2 regions of the Pseudomonas palleroniana genome follow, and region 2 is predicted to be linked to the other one. Evidence: predicted binding sites of a transcription regulator. Region 2 holds the regulator's gene; the other holds the start of a gene.
The links. Region 2 encodes sigma-54, which starts transcription at its own class of promoters, with help from an activator protein. Its sites were predicted from a motif close to ANTGGCATNNANNTTGCTNT; they were not measured.
Positions count from the first base shown of each region.

Region 1: the regulator sigma-54 is predicted to act here: its motif matches at 1,573-1,592, upstream of glnK (P-II family nitrogen regulator).

Region 1 is NZ_CP092411.1:732,847-740,333, forward strand. Features, by position in the region: gene MJP36_RS03120 (YifB family Mg chelatase-like AAA ATPase) at 1-953, opposite strand, end outside; gene MJP36_RS03125 (accessory factor UbiK family protein) at 1,118-1,378, opposite strand; gene glnK (P-II family nitrogen regulator) at 1,801-2,139, shown strand; gene MJP36_RS03135 (ammonium transporter) at 2,176-3,516, shown strand; gene MJP36_RS03140 (secondary thiamine-phosphate synthase enzyme YjbQ) at 3,728-4,153, shown strand; gene sutA (transcriptional regulator SutA) at 4,257-4,583, shown strand; gene MJP36_RS03150 (HAD family hydrolase) at 4,782-5,477, opposite strand; gene xerC (tyrosine recombinase XerC) at 5,474-6,373, opposite strand; gene MJP36_RS03160 (DUF484 family protein) at 6,376-7,092, opposite strand; gene dapF (diaminopimelate epimerase) at 7,106-7,487, opposite strand, start outside.
Region 2 is NZ_CP092411.1:5,684,210-5,691,696, forward strand. Features, by position in the region: gene MJP36_RS25550 (KdsC family phosphatase) at 1-351, shown strand, start outside; gene lptC (LPS export ABC transporter periplasmic protein LptC) at 360-932, shown strand; gene lptA (lipopolysaccharide transport periplasmic protein LptA) at 919-1,452, shown strand; gene lptB (LPS export ABC transporter ATP-binding protein) at 1,452-2,177, shown strand; gene MJP36_RS25570 (RNA polymerase factor sigma-54) at 2,362-3,855, shown strand; gene hpf (ribosome hibernation-promoting factor, HPF/YfiA family) at 3,931-4,236, shown strand; gene ptsN (PTS IIA-like nitrogen regulatory protein PtsN) at 4,247-4,711, shown strand; gene rapZ (RNase adapter RapZ) at 4,714-5,571, shown strand; gene MJP36_RS25590 (HPr family phosphocarrier protein) at 5,588-5,860, shown strand; gene MJP36_RS25595 (ZIP family metal transporter) at 5,898-6,791, opposite strand; gene MJP36_RS25600 (superoxide dismutase) at 6,828-7,439, opposite strand; gene MJP36_RS25605 (hypothetical protein) at 7,441-7,487, opposite strand, start outside.

The sequences.
Region 1 (7,487 bases), 1.3 Mb from region 2:
AGGGGTTCGCGCAGCACCTCAAGTACCTTGCGATCAAACTCTGGCAACTCATCCAGAAACAACACGCCGTGATGGGCCAGGGTAATTTCGCCCGGCTGTGGTTTTGAACCGCCGCCTACCAGCGCCGGCCCGGAAGCCGAGTGGTGCGGCTGGCGAAAGGGCCGGTGCGGCCAATGGCTCAGCGGCGCCAGGCTGACTACTGATTGAATCGCCGCGACTTCCAACGCCTCCTGCTCACTCAACGGTGGCAATAACCCGGGCAGCCGGCTGGCGAGCAAGGTCTTGCCGGTGCCGGGCGGCCCGCTGAGCAGCAGGTTATGCGCGCCCGCAGCGGCAATCAGCAACGCGCGTTTGGCCGCAAGCTGGCCCTGTACTTCGCTCAGGTCCGGATAGGGTTTGTTCAGGCACAGCAAGCCGTCGGACTTATAGGGCTCAATCGGCACATGCCCATTCAAGTGCGCCACCACCTGCAGCAGGTGATCCACCGCAATCACCTTCAACCCCGACGCCAGGCAGGCTTCTTCGGCATTCGCCCGAGGCACTATTACAGTGCGCCCGGCCTTGCGCGCAGCCAACGCCGCCGGCAGCACCCCTTTGACTGCCCGCACCTCGCCGGACAGCGCCAACTCTCCCAGGCATTCCACATCATCGAGCATCAATGCCGGCACCTGCACACTGGCTGCCAGGATCCCCAAGGCAATCGCCAGATCAAAACGCCCGCCGTCCTTGGGCAGGTCGGCGGGCGCGAGGTTGAGGGTGATGCGGCGGGACGGGTATTGCAGTGCGCAGTTGAGGATCGCACTGCGCACGCGGTCCTTGCTTTCCTTCACAGCCGTTTCCGGCAAACCCACCAATGTGAGCGATGGCAGACCATTGGCCATGTGCACTTCGACGGTCACTGCGGGGGCTTCGACGCCAACCTGGGCGCGGCTGTGGACGATGGCGAGGGACATGCGCGTTCCTTGAAAAGGGTGCCGCTTCTTGCGGTTTTTCAAGGGTAGACGAGGCGGGGAAGAGCGAAGCGGGGGAGGTTTTACAGAACGTATCCGGCGCAGGCAGCAGCGCTTTATGTGGGCTCTGCCGGGCTAACGCTCGACAGCGCCCACACTGACCGTGCTCATTCGGCGGGTGGCGTCAGCCTGGCTTCCAGTTCCGCCACCTTCGCCTCCAGGCTCTCGAGTCGCGCTCGCGTGCGGGCAAGCACGACCATCTGGCTGTCAAATTCTTCCCGGCTCACCAGGTCGAGCTTGCTGAAGCCGCTTTGCAACAGCGCCTTGAATTGGCTTTCGATTTCAGTGCGAGGCAGCGGGGTTTCGCCGCTGAACAAGCGAGAGGCGTGGCCGCTGAGGGCGTCGAGGAAGTCTTTGGGCGCGAGCATGGGAAATATTCCGGAAAACTGTTGGGCGCCAGTGTATCACGCAGCGTCTATAGTCTTTTTCACGGCCGCGAGCGCACGCTTTTCGCGCAGGAGGTCTGGCGGTAGCGCACTGTTTTTGTGCGCATTGGCGTCGTCAAAACGCCCCGCGGGTGGGCACAAGTGGGCAATGGACTGATTTCAATGATTTTTACGGAGCTGGCAAGGTTTCTGCTTAGACGATCATGACCCATGCACTGATGCAGTCGCTGTGACGAATGCAGTGCGCCGACGGATCAGGGGTACAGGTTTCGTCACCAGTGGTTCGCTGGCGTCGCCACGGTAATTGTCGAGGCGACGATGCGTTACAAAGCCAGGCACTGCGCTTAGACTTGAGACGGGTTTGTTTTCCTGGGGCAAGTCCACCAATTCGGGAGAGAGTTTTCATGAAGCTAGTCACTGCCATCATCAAGCCGTTCAAGTTGGACGATGTACGCGAGTCACTGTCCGAGATCGGCGTGCAGGGCATTACCGTTACTGAGGTCAAAGGCTTCGGTCGGCAGAAGGGTCATACCGAGCTGTATCGCGGCGCGGAATACGTGGTCGATTTCCTGCCGAAGGTGAAGATTGATGTCGCCATTGACGACAAGGATCTTGACCGGGTTATCGAGGCGATAACCAAGGCGGCCAACACCGGCAAGATCGGTGACGGCAAGATCTTCGTGGTCAATCTGGAACAGGCTATTCGCATCCGTACCGGCGAAACCGATACCGACGCAATCTAAGCCGCCAAACCCCTTAACGCCCCAGGAGAAAACAATATGACTCTGCGTAAATTCGCAGGGCTAGGAGCCCTGTTGTCCCTCGTAATGCCCGCCCTGGCATTGGCGGCGGACCCAGCACCTGCTCCAGTCCTCAATTCCGGCGACACGGCATGGATGCTCACCTCCACCGCGCTGGTGCTGTTCATGACCATTCCGGGTCTGGCGCTGTTTTACGGCGGCATGGTGCGCTCTAAAAACATTCTTTCCGTGATGATGCAGTGCTTCGCCATCACTGGCCTGATCACCATCCTGTGGTTTGTCTACGGCTACAGCATGGCGTTCGATACCACCGGTATGGAAGCGGGCGTCGTCAACTTCAACTCCTTCGTGGGCGGCCTGTCCAAGTTGTTCCTGTCGGGCGTGACCCCAGCGAGCATCACGGGCCCTGCGGCGCTGTTTCCCGAGGCGGTGTTCGTCACCTTCCAGATGACTTTCGCCATCATTACTCCTGCGCTGATCGTCGGTGCTTTTGCCGAGCGTATGAAGTTCTCCGCGATGCTGATCTTCATGGGCGTCTGGTTCACCCTGGTCTACGCACCGATTGCCCACATGGTATGGGGCGGTCCGGGTTCGTTGCTGGGCGACTGGGGCGTGCTGGACTTCGCCGGTGGCACCGTGGTGCACATCAACGCGGGTGTGGCTGGCCTGGTGGCGTGCCTGGTACTCGGCAAGCGTAAAGGCTTCCCGACCACCCCGATGGCACCGCACAACCTGGGTTACACCCTGGTCGGCGCGGCCATGCTGTGGGTGGGTTGGTTCGGCTTCAACGCCGGCTCCGCGGCGGCTGCCAACGGTACTGCCGGTATGGCAATGCTGGTGACCCAGATCGCTACCGCTGCTGCGGCACTGGGCTGGATGTTCGCCGAGTGGATCACCCACGGTAAGCCGAGCGCACTGGGCATCGCCTCGGGCGTGGTGGCTGGCCTGGTGGCAATCACTCCAGCCGCCGGCACCGTGGGCCCGATGGGCGCACTGGTGATCGGCCTGGCCGCCGGTGTGGTGTGTTTCTTCTGCGCCACTACCCTGAAACGCAAGCTCGGTTACGACGACTCCCTGGATGCCTTCGGCGTGCACGGTATCGGCGGTATCCTGGGTGCGATCCTGACTGGTGTGTTCGCGGCGCCTTCGCTGGGCGGCTTCAACGCAGCCACCACTGATATCGCGGCGCAAGTCTGGATTCAGTGCAAAGGCGTCGGCTTCACCGTGATCTACACGGCCATCGTGACCTTCATCATCCTCAAGGTGCTGGATGTGGTGATGGGCCTGCGGGTTACCGACGAAGAAGAGGCGGTCGGCCTCGATCTGGCGCAACACAACGAACGCGGTTACAACTTGTAAATCCGCGAAAAAAAGATGCCCGGCTTGCCGGGCATTTTTTTGTCTGGCGTTTGTCAGTTCCAAAAGGCTGTAACGGTTTTTGTGCGGACTTTGTGATGGGCCGCACACGGCACTTTTTACTGTGCGAATGTCTTACAGGCATGTAGGCGTATTCGGCACTTTGTTTTTTTCCAGAGCACGCTAGAATGCGCGCCGATAGGCGGAGAACTGTATGTGGCAACAGACCCTGATTACTCTGCGGGCCAAGCCCCGGGGCTTTCACTTGGTAACCGATGAGTTGCTCGCCGGCTTGCCTGAATTGAAGGCATGTCGCGTGGGCCTGTTGCATCTGTGGCTGCAGCACACCTCGGCCTCGTTGACGGTCAACGAGAACGCCGATCCGGCGGTTCGCCGTGACTTCGAACGTTATTTCAACTCACTGGTGCCGCAGGGCCGTGCGGGGTTTGAACACAACGACGAGGGGCCGGATGATCTGCCGGCGCACTTCAAGGCCAGTCTCCTGGGCTGCCAGCTGAGTCTGCCGGTCAAGGCCGGCCGCTTGGCGATGGGGACCTGGCAAGGTGTTTATCTGGGCGAGCACCGTGATCATGGCGGTGCTCGTAAAGTCCTCGCCACCTTGCACGGTGATGAGGCATAAGCCACTGGTTATCCGGTGGATGTTGATTTTTTTCCGGCGACCTTCGACAGAAGGCGAAGCTGGGCTATAACTAATCTGCTTTTCGCAAGTCATGAGGTAGAACATGAGCGACGATGATCTGGAAAACGACGACCTCGAAGTGGGTGACGACGACGACACCGAAGAAGGTCTTGAAGCCGCGGCGGAAGACGTTGCTGAAGACGACGGTGGCGATGATGTACCTGTTCCTGCGGCCAAAGGCAAAGCCAAGGCTGCGGTTTCGGTAGACGAACTGCCGAGTGTTGAAGCCAAGAACAAAGAGCGCGACGCGCTGGCCCGTGCGATGGAAGAGTTCCTCGCCAAAGGTGGCAAAGTGCAGGAAGTCGAGGCTAACGTGGTGGCAGACCCACCGAAGAAGCCGGATAACAAGTACGGCAGCCGACCTATCTGAGGTCAGGCACCTGCTTGTAAGAAAAAGCCCGCCGTCGCTGCGGGCTTTTTCATGCCCTGGTCATTGTAGTGAGCGGGCTTGCCCCGCGCTGGGGGGCGAAGCCGCCCTAAACCCAGGCGCCTCGGTCTTTCTGAAATACCGCGATGTCCTTGTTGGGGCGGCTTCGCCCCAGCGCGGGGCAAGCCCGCTCACTACAAGTTATTGCCAGCTGGCGAGCAGCGGCGGTAACTCGGTCAGGCTGCGAATCTCCGCGTCCGGACGCTTGTCCGCTTCCCACGCCTTGCCCGTCGGGTTGAACCAAACCGCCCGAAGGCCCGCCTGCTGCGCCCCAGCGATGTCATCCCCCGGATGATCGCCAATATGCACCGCCTGGTCGGCATCCACGCCACCCCGCTGCAATGCCTCTTGAAACAGTCGCGCATCCGGCTTGGCAATGCCGATATCTTCAGCGCGCAGGGCGAAGTGAAAGTAGTCCGCCAGCCCCACACGTTGCACATCGGCATTGCCATTGGTGATCACCCCCAGCAGGAAGTGCTGGCGCAAGGCTTGAAGCATGGGCTCGGCCTCGGGAAAAGGGGTGAGTTGATGACGCGCATGGATGAAGGCTTCGAAGCATATGTCCGCCATCTGTGCGGCTTCAGGCGGTGGATAGCCGGCCTCTTCAAATGCGTGCAGCAGTATCCGGTGACGCAGGATGCTGATGCGATGCTTCAACTCGGGATGGCGCTCCAGCACTTGCTGGCGCAGGCTGGCGAAATGCTCAAGCGGCAGGTCGCCGACCTTGGCGGCATGGGTCGCCAGCCATTCGCGCATCGACGCTTCGGCACTGATAATGACGGGGACGTTGTCCCACAGGGTGTCGTCCAGGTCGAAAGTGATCAGCTTGATACTCATGAGTCGCCGCCCTTGATACGTTTGGCCCGAGGATGGGCGCTGTCGTATACCGTTGCCAGGTGTTGGAAATCGAGGTGGGTGTAGATCTGCGTGGTCTTGATATCGGAGTGGCCGAGCAGCTCCTGTACCGCACGCAGGTCCTGGGAGGATTCGAGCAGATGGCTGGCAAAGGAGTGGCGCAGCATGTGTGGGTGCAGGTTCTGCCCCAATTCTCGCTCTCCGGCCGCCTTGACCCGCAGTTGGATTGCTCGTGGTCCGAGGCGCCGCCCTTGTTGGCTGATAAACACGGCATCGTCCACCGGATTGGCCAGGGCGCGCAGCGGCAGCCACAGTTGCAACGCTTCCCGGGCTTTGCGGCCCACCGGCAGCACGCGGGTCTTGCTGCCCTTGCCGAGCACTTGCACCAGGCCGTCGGCCAGGTCCAGTTGGTCAAGGTTCAGGCCGGTCAGCTCCGACAGCCGCAGGCCAGAGGAGTAGAACAGCTCAAGGATCGCCTGGTCGCGATGGGCGAGGAAGTCGTCTTCAACGGCGCCATCGAGCAATTGCAGGGCGCGATCGGTATCCAGCGTCTTCGGCAGGCGTCGTTCGCCCTTCGGCGGAGAGAGGCCATTGGCCGGGTCGTGGTCGCACAGACCCTCGCGGTTCAGAAAGTGATACAGGCCACGCACCGCTGATAGCAGGCGTGACAGGCTGCGCGAAGATTGGCCGGCCTGGTGCAGGCGGGCGATCAGGCTGCGCAGGCTCTGGATATCCAGGGCTTTCCAGCTGGTGATCTGCTGTTTTTTACAGTGTGCCAGGACCTTGTCCAGGTCCCGCCGATAGGCTTGCAGGGTATGGGGCGACACCTGGCGCTCGTTGCGCAGGTGAGCGCAATAAGCGTCCAGTTGCCGTTCCATGGCTAGCGCACCGCGCGCAAGGTGCTGGTGAAGCGCGGTAATACGCGGCCAAGCACTTCGGCGATGTAGGTCAGGAACAACGTGCCCACCGAGCTCTTGTAGTGCGCAGGATCCCGACTGGCGATGGCCAATACGCCATGCAGGCCCTGGTGGCTGAGGGCGACCACGGCGGTGGAGCCGATCTGCTTGCGTTGTTCGGCACCAAACAGGAAGTCCAGCTCGTGTTCGCGCAAGGTGCCGCTGATGGTCTTGCCTTCGGACAGCAGGCCACCGATAGCGGTCTGTGCCTCGCCACCGCTGACCCAGCGACCCACCGGCATCGGGTTATCGCTGAACAGGATCAGGCTGACAAACGGGACCTGGAAGTCCTGGCGCAGGCTGTCTTCCACGGCGATCACCGTTTCTTCCAGGCTGTTGGCGTCCATCAGGGTCAGGATCAGGCGGCGTGTCTTGTCGAACAGGCGGTCATTGTCGCGGGCCACGTCCATCAGATGGGAGAGCCGATGGCGCATTTCGATATTGCGCTCGCGCAGGATGTTCATCTGGCGCTCAACCAGCGAAACGGTGTCGCCGCGCCGGTGAGGAATGCGCAGGGCCGGCAGCAGTTCTTCGTGATCGACGAAAAAGTCCGGATGAGCCTCAAGGTACGCCGCGACGGCAGCGGCCTCCAGACTGTCGGTTGGGGATGCTTGTGCGGGTACTTGAGGCTTATCGGTCATTGGTTTGGCTCACTCATAGACGGACCTGTCCTTCGTATACGCGCGAGGCCGGCCCGGTCATCATCACCGGGTGGCCAGGGCCTGCCCATTCGATGGACAAGCGTCCGCCGGGCAGGTCGATCAGCAACGGCGAATCCATCCACCCCTGGCTGATCGCGGCCACGGCAGCGGCGCAAGCGCCGGTACCGCAAGCCTGGGTTTCGCCGGCGCCGCGTTCCCATACACGCAATTGCGCGCGGGAACGGTCGATCACCTGCAGGAAGCCCACATTGACCCGTGCCGGAAAGCGCGGGTGATGTTCGATTTTCGGCCCCAATTCATGCACAGGAGCGTTGTTGATGTCATTGACCCGCAGCACGGCATGCGGGTTGCCCATGGAGACGGCAGCGATGTCG
Region 2 (7,487 bases):
GCGATTATCAGCGGTCGAAAGACACCCGTTGTGGAACGCCGCGCACAAAACCTGGGGATTCCTCACCTCTATCAGGGCCGTGAGGATAAACTGGTGGTTCTGGACGAGCTTCTTGGCCAACTCAACCTAAGCTATGAGCAGGTCGCCTACTTGGGCGATGACCTGCCCGACCTGCCGGTCATTCGCCGGGTGGGCCTGGGCATGGCCGTCGCGAACGCCGCAGCTTTTGTGCGTGAACACGCGCATGGCGTCACCACTGCCCGTGGCGGTGAAGGTGCCGCCCGCGAGTTCTGCGAATTGATCCTGCGCGCCCAGGGCAGTCTTGAAGCGGCCCACGCCGCCTACCTATAGAGCGTTTTATGCTGAGCAAAAAGATTCGCAACTTCCTGTTATTCGGAGTCATCGCCGCGATCTTCCTGGCGGTGGGCTACTGGAATATCAGCCCGGAGCGCTTCCTCGACAAACCTGTCGTGCAGGTTGATGCAGGCGCTATCGACTATTACGCAACCAACGCCTACAGCGTGCAGTTCCTGCCCGACGGCAAGGTGCAGTACGAGATGACGGCGGACAAGGTCGAACATTTGAAAGCGTCCGAGGTCACTTTGCTGACCAACCCGGACATGAACCTGTACCGTGGCACCGAGTTCCCTTGGCATGTCACGAGCCTGCGCGGCGAAGTCAACCCGGACGGCACCCAGGTAGAGTTGATCGATTCGGTGCGCATTGCGCGCACCGACGAACAGAAGCGCGACACCATCATCACCAGCAGTCGCATGACCGTATTCCCACAACAGCAATATGCGCAGACCGAGCAAGACGTTAGAATCGACGGCGCTGGCGGTGTATCGACTGGCAAGGGAATGAAAGCGTATTTGAAAGAAAGCAGGATACACCTGCTATCGAACGTAAGAGGACAGTATGAGGCTCGTTAAAACCCTCCCTATTTTGCTCGGTCTGGGCGCAGCACTGGGAAGCGTGAGCGCCTGGGCTCTGCCGAACGATAGCCAGCAACCGATCCACATCCAGGCCAACGATGCCCAATTGGACGACAAGAAAGGCATTGCTACCTACACGGGCGATGTGATCATTACCCAGGGCTCGATGAAAATCACCGGCAACACGGTGACGCTCACTCGCACCCCCGCTGGCGACATCGACGTGGTGACCTCGGTGGGCAACCTGGCTTACTTCGAGCAGAAGCAAGCCGCGACCGATCCGGGACCGATGAAGGGCTACGGCAAGACCATCCAGTACCACGCCCAGCAAAACCGCATCATTTTGATCGACCAGGCCAAAGTGATCAGCACCGACGGCAACTCCACGGAAGGTGAAAAAATCACCTATGACACCGTGAAACAGATCGCCAACGCCGGTCGCGCCAATGGCAACAAGGTCAGCGCACCTCGTCCGCGTGTCGACATGGTTATCCAGCCGAAGAAGAAGGCCGAGTAATGGCAACCCTGAAAGCCCAGCATCTGGCCAAGGCCTATAAAAGCCGTCAGGTCGTGCGCGACGTCAGCTTGTCGATCGACAGTGGCCAGATCGTCGGTTTGCTCGGCCCCAACGGTGCCGGCAAGACCACTTGCTTCTATATGATCGTCGGCCTGGTCCAGGCGGATCAGGGTCGCGTGCTGATCGACGACCTGGATGTCAGCCACCAGCCCATGCACGGTCGTGCTCGGGCCGGCATCGGCTATCTTCCGCAGGAAGCGTCGATCTTCCGCAAACTGTCGGTGGCCGACAACATCATGGCGATCCTGGAGACCCGCAAGGAACTCGACCGTGATGGCCGCCGCAAAGAGCTGGAAAGCCTGCTGCAGGAATTCCACATCAACCACATTCGCGACAACCTCGGCATGAGCCTGTCCGGTGGTGAGCGTCGCCGAGTGGAGATCGCCCGCGCCCTGGCCACCGCACCGAAGTTCATCCTGCTGGACGAACCCTTTGCCGGCGTCGACCCGATCTCGGTTGGCGACATCAAACAGATCATCCACCACCTCAAGGCCAAGGGCATCGGCGTACTGATCACCGATCACAACGTTCGCGAGACGCTGGATATCTGTGAAACCGCCTATATCGTCAACGATGGCCAACTGATCGCCGAAGGTGACTCCGCGACCATTCTGGCCAACGAACTGGTCAAGGAAGTGTACCTGGGCCACGAGTTCCGCTTGTAAACACCGCGGTGTCACGGCTATTGCCAATGCGCGCGGTAGTCAATAAAAACCTCAGGCTTTTTATTGTTACCGCGCTCTAGGCAAAGCCCCCGATATCAGGCATATAATTTGCTTATGTTTGGCGCTCACGCGCCCTGTCGTGGATGGCGCAATGCGCCGGCGAATAAGGTGTTAAGCCCCTGCCATGAAACCATCGCTAGTCCTGAGAATGGGCCAGCAGCTGACGATGACACCGCAGCTGCAACAGGCCATCCGCCTGCTCCAATTGTCGACCCTGGACCTGCAACAGGAAATCCAGGAGGCCCTGGAGTCCAATCCGATGCTCGAACGCCAGGAAGACGGCGACGACTTCGATAATACGGACCCGCTGGCCGACAACATCGAGCAAAAACCCAACTCCGACGTGCAGGAACCCTCCTATCAGGAAACCGCCCCTACGGTGGACAACCTCGAGGACGGCGAATGGAACGAACGCATCCCCAACGAGCTTCCCGTGGATACCGCCTGGGAAGACGTCTACCAGACCAGCGCCAGCAGCCTGCCCAGCAGCGACGATGACGAGTGGGACTTCACCACCCGCACGTCCGCCGGCGAGAGCCTGCAAAGCCATCTGTTGTGGCAGTTGAACCTGGCGCCGATGTCCGACACCGACCGCCTGATCGCCGTAACACTGATCGACTGCATCAACAACCAGGGCTACCTGGACGAAACCCTTGATGAAATCCTCGAGGCATTCGACCCGGAACTGGACATCGAACTGGACGAAATCGAAGCCGTCCTGCACCGCATCCAGCAGTTCGAGCCCGCCGGCATCGGTGCCCGTACACTCAGCGAATGCCTGCTGTTGCAATTGCGCCAGCTGCCCGCCAAGACCCCTTGGCTGGTCGAAGCCCAGCGCCTGGTGACCGACTATATCGACCTGCTGGGCAGCCGCGACTACAGCCAGTTGATGCGCCGCATGAAGCTCAAGGAAGACGACCTGCGCCAGGTGATCGAGCTGGTACAGAGCCTCAACCCGCGCCCAGGCTCACAGATCGAGTCCAGCGAAGCCGAGTATGTCGTGCCCGACGTAATCGTGCGCAAGGACAATGAGCGCTGGCTCGTCGAGCTGAACCAGGAGTCGGTGCCGCGCCTGCGAGTCAACCCGCAATATGCAGGCTTTGTGCGCCGCGCCGACACCAGCGCCGACAACACCTTCATGCGCAACCAACTGCAGGAAGCCCGCTGGTTCATCAAGAGCCTGCAAAGCCGCAACGAAACCCTGATGAAAGTGGCCACCCAGATCGTCGAGCATCAGCGCGGCTTCCTGGAGTATGGCGACGAAGCGATGAAACCGCTTGTGCTGCACGATATCGCCGAAGCAGTGGGCATGCACGAGTCGACGATCTCCCGGGTAACCACGCAAAAATTCATGCATACCCCCCGGGGTATTTATGAGTTGAAATACTTTTTCTCAAGCCACGTCAGCACCTCCGAAGGCGGCGAATGCTCGTCCACGGCAATCCGCGCGATCATCAAAAAACTGGTTGCCGCGGAAAATCAGAAAAAGCCATTGAGTGACAGTAAGATCGCTGGTTTACTGGAGGCACAAGGCATTCAGGTCGCCCGTCGAACCGTCGCCAAGTACCGCGAGTCCCTCGGGATCGCGCCTTCCAGCGAGCGTAAGCGTTTGATGTGACGGGCGGGCCACAGCGTTCCAGTGGCAGGCACCCCGGCCTGCCGCTTTATGCACTGGCAACGAAGGAGAAGCTGTATGCAAGTCAACATCAGTGGACACCAGCTGGAAGTCACCAAACCCCTGCGTGAATACACCGAAAGCAAGCTGAACAAGCTTGCGGGGCATTTTGACAAGATCACCAACGTGCAGGTCATCATGGAGGTCGATAAGCTCAAGCAGAAAATCGAGGCCACCCTGCACGTACCGAATGCCAAGCTCGTCGCCAATGCGGAACATGAAGACATGTACGCGGCGATCGACTCGCTCTACGACAAGCTCGACCGCCAACTCATAAAGCATAAGGAAAAGAATCTGCACCTGATGCAAGGTACAGGTCGCTAACGCCCCTCCCATGATCCGACTTGAAACCATCCTGACCCCCGGCCGTTCCCTTGTGAACGTGCCGGGCGGCAGCAAGAAAAAAGCCCTCGAACAAATTGCCAACCTGATCAGCCGCGAAGTGCCGGATCTGGAGATGCAGGATGTCTTCGAGGCGCTGGTTGCCCGTGAAAAACTCGGCTCTACCGGTTTTGGCAATGGCATCGCCATTCCGCACTGCCGCCTCAAAGGTTGTGAAGCGCCCGTGAGCGCCCTGCTGCACTTGGAAGCGCCCATCGATTTCGACGCCATCGACGGCGCCCCGGTCGACCTGCTGTTCGTGCTACTGGTCCCACAGGCCGCCACCGACGCACACCTGGAACTGCTTCGGCAGATCGCCAGCATGCTCGACCGCAAGGAAGTACGCGACAAACTACGCAGCGCCAGCAGCAACGAGGCGCTCTATCAGGTTGTCCTGGATGAACAAAACGGGCAGTAATCATGCGTTTGATCATCGTCAGCGGCCGTTCCGGCTCAGGTAAAAGCACCGCTCTCAATGTTCTTGAGGACAGCGGTTTTTATTGCATCGACAACTTACCCGCCGGTCTGCTGCCTGAATTGGCGGAACGTGCGTTGATCCATACCGAACTGGCGCAGCCGTTGGTGGCCGTATCGATTGACGCCCGCAACCTGCCCAGCCACCTCTCCCGCTTCCCGGAGTTGCTCGAGGAAGTACGCGCCAAGCACATTCATTGCGACGTGCTGTATCTGGATGCCGACGAAGAGACGCTGCTCAAACGCTTCTCGGAAACCCGTCGACGTCATCCGCTCAGCAGCCCACATCGATCTCTGGCTGAAGCCATTGAGGACGAAACCACGTTGCTGGGGCCAATCATTGACCTCGCCGACCTGAAGATCAACACCACCAGCCTCAACCTGTACCAACTACGCGACGCGATCAAGCTGCGCCTGTTGAACCAGCCCGAGCCCGGCACCGCGTTTCTCGTGGAGTCGTTCGGCTTCAAGCGCGGCATGCCGGTGGATGCCGACCTGGTGTTCGATGTCCGCTGCTTGCCTAACCCCTACTGGAAGCCAGAGCTGCGCGACCAGTCCGGGCTGGATCAACCCGTTATCGACTACCTTGCAGCACAGCCGGATGTAGAGGATATGTTCCAGGATATCTCTACTTACCTGCTCAAATGGTTGCCGCGCTTCGCCGCGAGCAATCGGGCCTATGTCACGATTGCCATTGGTTGCACCGGCGGCCATCACCGCTCTGTCTATTTGACCGAACGACTGGGCCAGGTTTTGCAACACACCCTCAAGAACGTCCAGGTTCGCCACCGCGACCTTAGCTGAAAGGAACACCCCCGCGATGCCCGCTCTGGAAATTGAAATCATCAACAAGCTCGGCTTGCACGCCCGGGCTTCCGCCAAATTCGTCGGCGTTGCCGGGCAGTTCCCCTGTCAGATTCGCGCCGGCCGCACCCCGGAATCGATGGTCGATGGCAAAAGCATCATGGCCATGATGATGCTGGCTGCCGGCAAGGGCACCCGGATCCACCTGAAGACGGAAGGCGAGCAGGAACAGGAAGCGATGGACGCCTTGGTGAAGTTGATCAACAACTACTTTGATGAGGGTGAGTAAACCCACCCGTTGAAAACTGCGTGGAGCTGAAACGGCTTCACCCCAACGCAGTATCCATGACCATCATCAGGCAAAACCCGATACACAGCCCCAGGCTGGCGAGCTTTTCGTGACCATTGCGCCTCGATTCGGGGATCACTTCATGGGTTACCACCAGCAACATCGCACCGGCGGCCAACGCCATCCCCAATGGCAACAGCACCTCGGCCAGGCTTACCAGCCATGCGCAAAGCACGGCAAAGACAGGCTCGACCAACCCGGATGCAGCACCGATCAAGAATGCCTTGAACCGTGACATCCCTGCCCCCGCTAATACCAGCGCTATCACCAGACCTTCAGGCACGTCCTGCAGGGCAATGCCCATGGCCAAACTGTCGGCATCGGGTACGCCACCCCCAGCGGAGACGCCCACCGCCATACCTTCCGGAATGTTGTGGGCAATGATCGCGAACACAAATAGCCAGATACGCGGCGGGATTACCGGCTTGTCCGGTGTCCCCACCAATATTTCGGGGCTGGCACCAGAAACCTTGCGATCAACCAGATACAGCCAGAAAGCACCCAGCATGATGCCGAAGCTGATCAATCCGCTCGCGCCCCAGGGCGATAACCCGAGGTTCTGGGCGGCAGAGATACCCGGCACGACCAACGAGAACGCGGTCGCCGCCAACATCACCCCCGCACCAAATCCCAGCAGGGAATCGCTCAGCGCGACCGGCATGCGCCGAATCACCAGCACCGGGACCGCCCCCAACGCCGTGCCAAGCGCACAGATCGCCCCGCCCTGCAGGGCACGCAGAATGCGTGGTTCCAGGCCCAACCAGGCCAGCCCATGGGCTACCAGCAACGCAGTACCTGCCAATAGCAGCAGCGAGCCAAACGCATAGCGAAACAGGCGCCCGCTGCCGATCGTCAGTGTTTCAGTGCCCATTGGTCACCCTTGGATCTTGTTTTAGGGAGGTGAGGGTCAGGCCAAGGCAGCCTGATAACGAGCGGCGACTTCCGGCCAGTTGATGACGCTGTAGAAGGCATTGATGTATTCCGGGCGACGGTTCTGATACTGCAGGTAGTAGGCGTGCTCCCAGACATCCAGCCCGAGGATCGGCGTATTGCCGCTCATCAACGGGCTGTCCTGATTGCCGCTGCTCTCCACCACCAGGGTCTTGCCTGGAGTGATACTGAGCCAGGCCCAGCCACTGCCGAAACGGGTCAGCGCGGCTTTGGTAAAGGCTTCCTTGAAACGCTCAAAGCCGCCCAATTGCTCGTCGATAGCCCGGCCCAGCACGCCCTCGGGCTGGCCGCCGCCCTTGGGTGACATCACTGCCCAGAACAGCGAGTGGTTGGCATGACCGCCGCCCTGATTGATCACTGCCGCGCGCAGTGTTTCAGGCAATTGCTGGACGCTGGACACCAGTTTCTCTACCGGCCAGCCCGCGAACTCAGTCCCGTCAACCGCCGCGTTGAGGTTGTTGATATAAGTCTGGTGATGCTTGGTGTAGTGAATTTCCATGGTCTGTGCATCGATATGCGGCTCGAGGGCATCGTAGGCATAAGGCAAGGCAGGCAAGGTGTAGGTCATATCAATGCGCTCCGTAATAAGGGTTGTTGCGGGTCGACGCATCCGGTT